Regions from separate parts of the Alishewanella maricola genome, predicted to be linked through region 1. Evidence: predicted binding sites of a transcription regulator. Region 1 holds the regulator's gene; the other holds the start of a gene.
What was found. Region 1 encodes FliA, which starts transcription of late flagellar genes. Its sites were predicted from a motif close to CTAAAGNTNNNNNNNNNNNNGCCGATA; they were not measured.
Positions count from the first base shown of each region.

Region 2: a site for FliA is predicted at 2,957-2,983, ahead of pomA (flagellar motor protein PomA). Genes of this name have one in related genera too.

Region 1 covers NZ_JAEINI020000010.1:60,035-65,080, forward strand. Annotated here, with positions in the region: gene flhA (flagellar biosynthesis protein FlhA) at 1-261, shown strand, start outside; gene flhF (flagellar biosynthesis GTPase FlhF) at 271-1,695, shown strand; gene JAO78_RS13260 (MinD/ParA family protein) at 1,688-2,554, shown strand; gene JAO78_RS13265 (RNA polymerase sigma factor FliA) at 2,563-3,282, shown strand; gene cheY (chemotaxis response regulator CheY) at 3,325-3,708, shown strand; gene JAO78_RS13275 (protein phosphatase CheZ) at 3,735-4,487, shown strand; gene JAO78_RS13280 (chemotaxis protein CheA) at 4,503-5,046, shown strand, end outside.
Region 2 covers NZ_JAEINI020000001.1:582,404-587,449, reverse strand. Annotated here, with positions in the region: gene thiI (tRNA uracil 4-sulfurtransferase ThiI) at 1-1,075, opposite strand, end outside; gene JAO78_RS02880 (flagellar motor protein MotB) at 1,160-2,110, opposite strand; gene pomA (flagellar motor protein PomA) at 2,107-2,877, opposite strand; gene xseB (exodeoxyribonuclease VII small subunit) at 3,089-3,331, shown strand; gene ispA ((2E,6E)-farnesyl diphosphate synthase) at 3,334-4,221, shown strand; gene dxs (1-deoxy-D-xylulose-5-phosphate synthase) at 4,236-5,046, shown strand, end outside.

The DNA of each region.
Region 1 (5,046 bases):
CAATCCATGCAGGCTGCGGGTAACGATGGCGCAGGTATTGAACCCGGGTTAGCCGATCGCATTCAGCAGTCATTACAAGAAGCGCATCAAAACCAAGAGTTGACCGGTGAAAGTGCCATTATGCTGACGTCAGGAATTTTACGCTCAGTCATGGCACGATTCGTGAAATACACTATCCCAGGACTACGAGTGTTGTCATATCAAGAGATCCCCGATGACAAACAAATTCGAATCGTTAGTGTAATCGGTCAGCAGAATTAGGAGTAACTCATGAAAATTAAACGCTTTGTTGCCAAAGATATGCGCAGCGCCCTGGCAGAAGTCAAAGAGTTCCTCGGCGCCGATGCAATTATTTTATCTAATAAAAAAGTCGCTGGTGGTGTTGAAATTGTTGCGGCGATTGATGCAGAAGCCCCAGCAGCAACACCTCGCCAAGCCACGCCATTACAGGCTTCTAATACTGCAGAAACGGTAGCAAGTGCCAGTGCACGCGCCGAGCCTCGCTTTAGTGTCAGTGTTGATGACGAGCCAGAAGCGGATCCAGCAGATTCATTACGCGCCTTACTCGCCAGACAAATGATTAAGCAACAAGGTCGGGAGCCGCAAGCCCCCGCAGCGGCACTAACCAAGCAAAAGGTTGCTGAGCCCGCGTTACAAAAAGCCCCACAATTTGAACGTCAAAATTCTGGCAATACTCAAGCTCAGTCAGCACAATGGCAAGAAATTAGTCAAGCCCAGCAAGCTCAAGCACAATTAATGCAGCAACAGTTCGCACAAATGCAAACTGAGATGCTGTCGATGCGACAATTACTGCAGCATCAAGTCTCGGGTTTAATGTGGCAAGATTTAGCTCGGCGCGAGCCCGTGCGGGCACTTGTGATTGAAAATTTGCAACAAATGGGCTTGTCTGAGCAAATCGCTGATCAGTTAGCCTGTTTCATGCCCGATGATTTAAATGCCGCTGCTGCATGGAATACTGCGCTAGAATTACTCACAGGGCAGTTAAATACCACAAATGATGATATTTTGCGTCGAGGCGGGGTTATTGCCTTAGTCGGCCCAACAGGTGTAGGTAAAACCACCACCGTAGCCAAACTTGCCGCGGGTTTTGCCAAACGACACGGTGTTGATCAAGTGGCTTTAATTACCACAGATTGTTTTCGGATTGGTGCTTTTGAACAACTGGCGACATTTGGCCGCATTATCGGTTGCCCAGTTAAACAGGCGAAAGATAGCGAAGAGCTGGCGATATTGTTGAATCAGCTACAACAGCGTAAACTGGTCTTAATTGATACTGCCGGCATGAGTCAACGCGATGTGCGTTTAGCCGAGAAACTTGCGTCATTGGTCCATAATTCTCGTGTTAAAATAAAAAGTTATCTGGTATTGTCAGCCACAGCTCAGGCGCGCGTGATGCAAGAAAGTGTGCAACAATTTAAACGCATTGGCTTATCAGGTTGTATTTTCACCAAATTGGATGAATGTTTAAGTTTAGGTGAAGTGATCAATGTGGCATTACAAAATGCCTTGCCGGTCAGTTACCTAACACATGGCCAACGTGTGCCAGAAGATATTCGGATTGCTGACGCGGCCGATTTAGTAAAAGAAGCGGAGCAGTTACGTCAACAACACAGTGATAACCGCCATCAATGGTATCAAGACGACACAACGCAGGTAGCAGTTGCCTATGCCTAAAGATGTATTAGCCGATGATCAAGCCAGTGGCCTTAGAAAAATGAAGAAACAGATGGTAAAAGTGATTTCCATAACCGGCGGTAAAGGTGGCGTGGGTAAAACCAACGTTACATTGAATCTGGCTATGGCGCTGGCCCAGCTGGGGAAAAAGGTTTTAGTACTTGATGCCGATCTCGGTTTAGCCAATTGCGACGTGATGTTGGGTTTGCGCGTCGATAAAAATTTATCCCATGTCCTTGCTGGATCGGCTACTTTAGACGATATTTTAGTAGAGGGGCCTTACGGTATTAAAATTGTGCCTGCCACCTCCGGTAGTCAAAATATGACGGAGCTTTCTCCGGTAGAACATGCTAGTTTAATTCGTGCCTTCAGTGAATTACACACACCTATTGATGTGTTACTAGTTGATACCGCCGCGGGTATCTCCGATATGGTGCTTAGTTTCTCTCGTGCCTCGCAAGATGTCTTAATGGTCGTATGTGATGAACCCTCTTCCATTACCGATGCTTATGCTTTAATGAAGATTTTAAGTCGCGACCATGGCGTCGATAAATTTAAAATTGTAGCGAATATGGTGCGCAGCCTAAAAGAAGGCCAAGAATTATTTGCTAAACTGACTCGTGTCACTGATCGATTTCTTGATGTCAGTTTAGAATTAGTGGCCACCGTGCCACAGGATGAAAACGTGCGCAAAGCTGCGCGCAAACAGAAAGCTTTTATTGAAGCCTTCCCAACAACACCGGCGAGTATGGCAATTAAAACCTTAGCGCTTAAAGCCGTGAAATGGCCGTTGCCAGGCAGTGCATCTGGGCATCTGGAGTTTTTTCTGGAGCAGTTAGTACAGCCACAGTCTGATTAGGGGGTTCTGTGAACAGTAAGCTTGCCGCTTATGGTGGCGTAGACCACATGCAACAGTTAGTGGAGCGACAAGCTCCGCTGGTCAAACGTATTGCCTATCACTTATTGGCCCGTTTGCCGGCCAGTGTGCAAGTCGATGACTTAATTCAATCTGGGATGATCGGTTTAATTGAAGCTGCGAAAAATTTCGATGGTAGCAAAGGCGCGAGTTTTGAAACCTTTGCAGGCATTCGTATTCGCGGCGCCATGCTAGACGAAATTCGTCGCGGCGATTGGACGCCGCGTTCAGTGCATCGTAATTCCCGTTTAATTGCCGACACCATCGCCGAGCTAGAAGCTGAGTTGGGCCGTGACGTAAAAGATTATGAAGTCGCAGAAAAACTTGCTATCTCATTAGATGAATATCATCATATGCTTAGTGATGTTAGCTCGGGTCGAATTATTGGTATTGAAGACCTTGGTATTTCTGAAGACGTGTTGGTCACTGCTGATGATAGCGATACCGATCAGTTATATCAGCATCAAGCTAACAGCGCCTTTAACGATGCACTTGCCAAAACCATCAGCAGTTTACCAGAGCGAGAAGCGTTAGTGCTGTCGCTTTATTATAATGAAGAACTAAACTTAAAAGAGATCGGGGCGGTGCTGGATGTTAGCGAGTCTCGTATCAGTCAGATTCATAGTCAGGCATTGGTGCGTTTAAAAGGCCGAATGCAGGCTTGGTTGTAATGCATCCATATTATCTGGATGACTTTCTCTTCGGAGGGGACTTTGAATAAAAATATGAAAATCCTTGTGGTAGATGACTTTTCTACTATGAGACGCATCATCAAAAATCTGTTGCGCGATCTAGGCTTTACAAATATTTCAGAAGCAGATGATGGCAGCACGGCTTTACCTATGTTACAAGGCGGAGATTTTGACTTCGTGGTCACAGATTGGAATATGCCGGGTATGCAAGGTATCGATTTGCTAAGAGCAATTCGAGCCGATGCTAAGCTGAAGCACATTCCGGTGATGATGGTAACGGCTGAAGCTAAAAAAGAACAAATCATCGCGGCAGCTCAAGCTGGCGTTAATGGTTACATCGTCAAACCTTTTACTGCTGCAACCTTACAGGAAAAGCTGGCGAAAGTATTTGAGCGGATCGGTTAAACCGTTTCTTGCCAAGGAGTAAAGCCATGCCTGTGACTAAGGTCCCATTAATTACGCTTGAACAAGCAAAAGAACTCGTTCAGCTACTGGAGATTGGTGAGCAAGAAGTTGCTAATCAACTGGTGCAACAGCTAGGTACGCCTGGCTCATCTGAGCTATTTGCTGAGGTCGGTAAAATTACCCGACAACTGCACGATTCCTTAAAAAACTTTCGATTTGATCCAGCTCTTAGCAATATATTGCAAGAAGATATTCCTGATGCGAAAAAGCGCTTAAACCATGTTATTGATATGACAGAGCAAGCCGCTAACCGTACCATGGATGCCGTAGAATCTTGTTTACCGATTGCCGATGAGATCACTAAACAACTTGGGCAATTAATGCCGCAATGGCAAAAGTTGATGCAGCGCGATTTGCCCTTAGCTGAATTTAAAGCGCTTTGTCATAATATTGATGGTTTTTTACAAAAAACCTCGAGCGAATCATTACGTCTAAACAGCTTGTTAACTGACGTTTTGATGGCGCAAGATTTTCAAGATCTTACTGGGCAAATTCTTCGCCGTGTGATTGAACTAGTACGAGAAGTCGAAGAAAGCCTTATCGGTCTTGTTACTGCTTTTGGTAAATCCAGTTCGCAATTTCTGGAACAACAACCCGCAAAAAGTAAAACTAAAACGTTGGTTGCTGCCGAAGGTCCGATTATTGATGCCGCTGAGCGTGCAGATGTAGTAAATGGTCAGGACGATGTCGACGACTTACTGTCTAGCTTAGGGTTTTAACTGAGGTGTCTGCAGATGAGCTTTGATATGGACGAGGATATTCTTCAGGATTTTCTGGTAGAAGCCGGTGAAATTTTGGAGTTGCTGCAAGAACAGTTAGTTGAGTTAGAAAATAACCCAGATGACGCGCCGCTACTTAATGCGATTTTCCGTGGTTTTCACACGGTGAAGGGCGGGGCGGGGTTTTTATCGCTAACCGAATTAGTTGATGTCTGCCATGGCGCGGAAAACGTATTTGATATTTTACGAACAGGCAAACGCTCGGTAACGCCAGAATTGATGGACGTGATCTTGCAAGCGCTCGATTCGGTCAACAGTATGTTTACCGAAGTCAAAGGTCGGCAACCGTTAACGCCAGCGGCGGCTGATTTATTAGCGGCACTGCATCACTACAGTGAACCTGCCGCTGCAGATCCGGTCGCTGAAGCGCCAGTAGTGTCAGCGCCGCCAGCCGCAACGGCTCAAGCGGCTGCAGAAATTGAAGATGCGGGTGATATCGACAGTATTTCTGAAGCAGAATTCGAGCGTATGCTTGATGAGCTGCATGGCAGCGGTGCCC
Region 2 (5,046 bases), on a different contig from region 1:
TGGCATTCACTGTCGGATTTTGTGAAATCACGCCACAATATTCCGGCATACTTCCCGCCAACTCGGCCACACCAATTTGTCGTGCTAAATCCACAATATCTTGTTTGTCATGATAAATAAGCGGCCGCAAAACTAAGCTGGGGCTCGCTTGATCGATCACGGCTAAGTTAGCCAGCGTTTGACTCGCGACCTGGCCAATACTTTCACCGGTAACCACCGCCGAGATCCCAAGCTTTTCAGCCATAGCGCTGGCCACCTGCATCATCAAGCGTTTTAAAACAACCCCCATTAAACCCGTGGGCACATGCTCCAAAATATCTGCCACAACGGGGGCAAAGTCGACACTGACAAACTTCACCCGATGCGAGGCTGCATAGGTTTTCCATAGATAAAAGGCGATTTCGCGCACACCGTTCTCATGCGCTGCACCGCCTAAATTAAAGAACAGATAATGGGTACGTAAACCCTTGCGGATCATTAGATAACTGGCAACAGCCGAATCAAAACCGCCTGAGATCAACGACAAGGCATCCGATTGCGATGGGATCGGTAAGCCGCCCATGCCTGTGAAGCTTTCGGTGACCAGTAAAAATTGCTGCTGTTTAATCTCTAGTTTAATCTCTAAATCAGGCTGCTTTAATTGCACTCTTGCGCTATTGACTAATTGGTTTAAACCGCCACCAATATAACGCTCGGCGTCGAGTGAACTAAATTCATGTTCACCTTGGCGTCTCACCCTGACACAAAAGCTTTTATTAATAATTTGAGACTGATAAACCGCCGCAACTTGCTGAAAAAGATCGGCTAAATCAGTGAACTGCCGCGTTTGCATCTGAGCAAAGGTAACAATACCGGGAATACATTTTAAACGTGTAATTAATTCTTGGCGCCAAGCGGTTGTCTGGTATTGGCTAGTGACCGTTAGATGGTCAAAATAACCGGTAACTTTCACTTTATGCGGCAGATGTTTTAGTAAGGTTCTGAGATTCTGCTCCACCAGCAACGTTTGACGCTTGCGCACCGACTTACTTTTGATGGCGATTTCAGGATGCAACTTAATAATAAATTCGAGCATGATGGGCGCATTTAGCTAACAATGTTGCGCATTATAACTAAGCGTAACAAAAACGCCTAATCAAGCGATTAGGCGTTTGCTGACTTAAGGATTCGATGCCGGTTCAAAACTGATCGGTTCAGACACCTTAGGCTTGCCCTGCATGATCGAGATTTCGACACGCCGGTTACGCCGACGATTTAGCTCACTATTATTTGGCATCAAGGGGCGAGTATCAGCATGCCCTACCACGACAATGCGGTTTCGATCAAAACCCGGCGCAGCAATTAAAGCGGTAGCCACTGAAACGGCTCGCTTAGCCGATAAATCCCAATTGTTGGCATGTAACTCATCACCCACCTGAAAATCATCAGTGTGCCCACTGACGGTAATTTCACCGGGAATATCATTGAGCATCACCCCAATTTGCCGCACTATCGGGATAAAACGCGGCTGTAAAAAAGAAGAGCCCGACGGAAAAGAGCCATTTTCGCGGATACGAATAATGATTTGCTGCCCCAATGATTCTAACTCGACTGCGCCGTCAACGATTTGTTGCTCCAGCTCTTCAGCTAACTTCTTCACCGTTTCATTAACTTGCTCTTGGGCGGCTTCTGCGGCAGCGGCGGCTGTAGCATCGGCAGCTTCTTGCTCCTCAGCATTTAATGCCGATTGCCCACCGGTTTGATCATCGCGTTGGTCTTGGCGCCCGCCGGCAGAGTCTTCTTCACCCGCTTGAAATTCAATGACTTGCTGGGTCATTTCCATGGTTTGCTGCTGGATCGTTTCAATTGGCGTGGGATCAGGCCGCCCAGGGCGAAACTCCATGGCAATAACACTGGTTCCCTTGGGGATATCATCCACTTCAATTTTATTTTGCACACCAAAAGCAAACTTCATAGAGCCGGCAATTTGTTTAAACTTCAACACGTCCATTTCAGAAAAGGCTAATAACAACACGAAGAAGCACATCAAAAGCGCCATTAAATCAGCAAAGGTTCCCATGTAAGCGGGTAACCCAGGCGGTGGGCATTTGCATTCTTCTTCGTCACTCATGCTGCCTCTCCTGCCACTTCGCGTTTATTTTGCGCTAAATAGTTACGTAAAATCCCTTCAATAACCTTTGGATTCTGCCCATCTTGAATGCCTAATACCGCATCTAAGATCAACATATTGTTCAGTTTTTCTTGCTGGTTGCGGATCGCTAATTTGTCGGCCAACGGAATAGCCATAACGTTGGCAACAAAGGCACCATACAAAGTTGTTAACAATGCCACCGCCATCGCCGGGCCGATGGCTTTAGGATCATCCATGTTAGATAACATCGCCACCAAACCAATCAAGGTACCGATCATTCCCATAGCCGGTGCTACGTCACCCAAACTACGAAAAATAGCAATAGCTGTTTCATGGCGCTTTTCGGTTAACGAAATATCCTTCTGCATGGTTGCTCGAACAACATCAGCGTCATGGCCATCCACCAACATATTAATGCCTTTTTGCATAAAGCTATTAGGAATCTCAGCCTCTTCTAGGGCTAAAAAACCACCTTGACGTGCGGCACCACCTAATTGCACGGCCTTTTCAATTAATTCTTCTGGTGATTCAATTTTAAACATAAAGGCTTTGGCAGCCGCTTTACCTGCACCTAAAAATTGAGCCAAGGTAAATTTAGCTAGTACAACAAATACCGAGCCACCAAATACAATGAGCACCGAGACCAAATCACCAAACATGCCGACGTCACCGCTACTACTGATAAACATCGCCATTACAATAAAGCCAATTGCGCCAATCAATCCGATTAGGGTCGCTAAATCCACATCCTACTCCTTCCAAAACAGTGCCGGGGCTGGCTTTTGAATCTTAATTTTAGTTATTTTATATCAGCTGCAAACTAGTTATCGACCTTAACTCTGAATCATTAAGCAATAAATCAGCAAAGAATACCAATTTAGTCGTTACTATACGCAATTTCATTGACCATAATAGCCTGCTACGATAAGGTTGCGCACAGTTTTTTTGGGGAATAATATGAGTAAAAAATCTGCAGACCCAGGTCAGTTTGAACAATCCATCCAAGAACTCGAACACATCGTCCAACAGTTGGAACAGGGTGAGCTGTCTTTAGAGCAAGCCTTAAGTCAATTTGAGCGTGGGATCAGTTTGGTCAAACACAGTCAGCAGCAACTGCACGCGGCGGAACAAAAAGTCCAGATTTTGTTACAACAACAACCTGAACCTTTGCAGCCGTTTGAGCCGCAAACAGGAGACTAACCTTGGCCCCAACCAGTCTTTCGCTATTTCAGCAGCGGGTGGAACAACAACTGCAACAGGCGCTTGCAACAACAGTTCCGACGAACTTCTTGTTGCATGATGCCATGGCTTACAGTTTGTTGCTGGGTGGCAAACGGGTTCGACCTTTTCTGGTATACAGCCTAGGTCAAATGTTAGGTGCTAAACTGTCTGATCTCGATGCCCCAGCAGTGGCAATTGAAGCGATCCACAGTTATTCATTAATTCATGACGACTTGCCGGCCATGGATAATGACGATTTACGCCGCGGCAAACCCACTTGCCATAAAGCTTATAGTGAAGCCACGGCGATTTTAGCCGGAGATGCACTGCAAGCTTTTGCTTTTGAGCTATTGAGCAGTCATGATTACCAACAGGTTTGCCCACGTCGGCAGGTATTAATGGTGAAAACGCTAGCACAAGCAGCAGGCGCCACCGGCATGTGTGCCGGCCAAGCGATAGACTTGGCGCAAACCAATCAAAAAATCACCTTAGAGAAATTAGAGTTAATGCATCGTTTAAAAACGGGTGCATTAATTGAAAGCACAGTTAAACTAGCCTATTACGCCAGCCCGGTAGAAGATGAACAAATCCTGCTGGATTTGTTAAAGTTTGCTAGTGCGCTAGGTTTGGCCTTTCAAGTGCAGGACGATATTCTGGACATTGAAAGCGACACGGCCACTTTAGGAAAAACACAGGGTTCTGATCTTAAAGCCAACAAAGCTACGTATCCGGCCTTATTGGGGCTGGCCGGCGCCAAAGATAAAGCGGCACAACTTTATCAAGAAGCCCTTGCCGCCCTCGAACGGCTACCCTACGATACGGCTGAGCTTGCACGCTTTGCCCACTATATTATTGCCAGAAAGTTTTAACATAGGCATTTGTTATGCAAATTGATATGACGGAATATCCACTGTTAACTAAGGCTAATTTGCCCGATGAACTTCGGCAATTACCTCAGGAAACCTTACCCCAACTGAGCCATGAACTGCGGCAGTTTTTATTAAAAACCGTTAGCCAAAGTAGTGGTCATTTTGCCTCAGGTTTAGGTGCCGTCGAACTGACTGTTGCCCTGCACTATGTTTACAACACGCCTTTTGATCGGGTGATCTGGGATGTAGGTCATCAGGCATACCCACACAAGATCCTCACGGGTCGTCGTCATCAAATGCATACTATCCGCCAAAAAGAAGGCCTACACCCTTTTCCATATCGGGAAGAAAGTGTCTATGACGTGTTATCGGTAGGTCACTCCAGTACTTCCATCAGCGCAGCCTTAGGCATGGCTGTGGCAGCACAACAAGCTAAGAATCAACGCAAAGTTGTAGCGGTTATCGGCGATGGCGCCATTACAGCTGGTATGGCATTTGAAGCCTTAAACCACGCAGGTGAAATTAAACCGGACATGCTAGTGATCTTAAATGACAATGAAATGTCTATTTCAGAGAACGTTGGCGCGTTAAACCAATACTTTGCCCGCATTTTATCGGGCAGTTTTTATACTAGCTTGCGTGAGGGCGGCAAAAAAATCCTCAGCAACATGCCACCATTACATCAGTTAGCCAGCCGCGCTGAAGAACACTTTAAAGGCATGGTAACACCCGGTACCTTCTTTGAAGAGCTTGGCTTTAATTATATCGGCCCAATTGATGGTCACGATGTATTGGGCTTGGTCGATACCATTCGCAATATGCGCC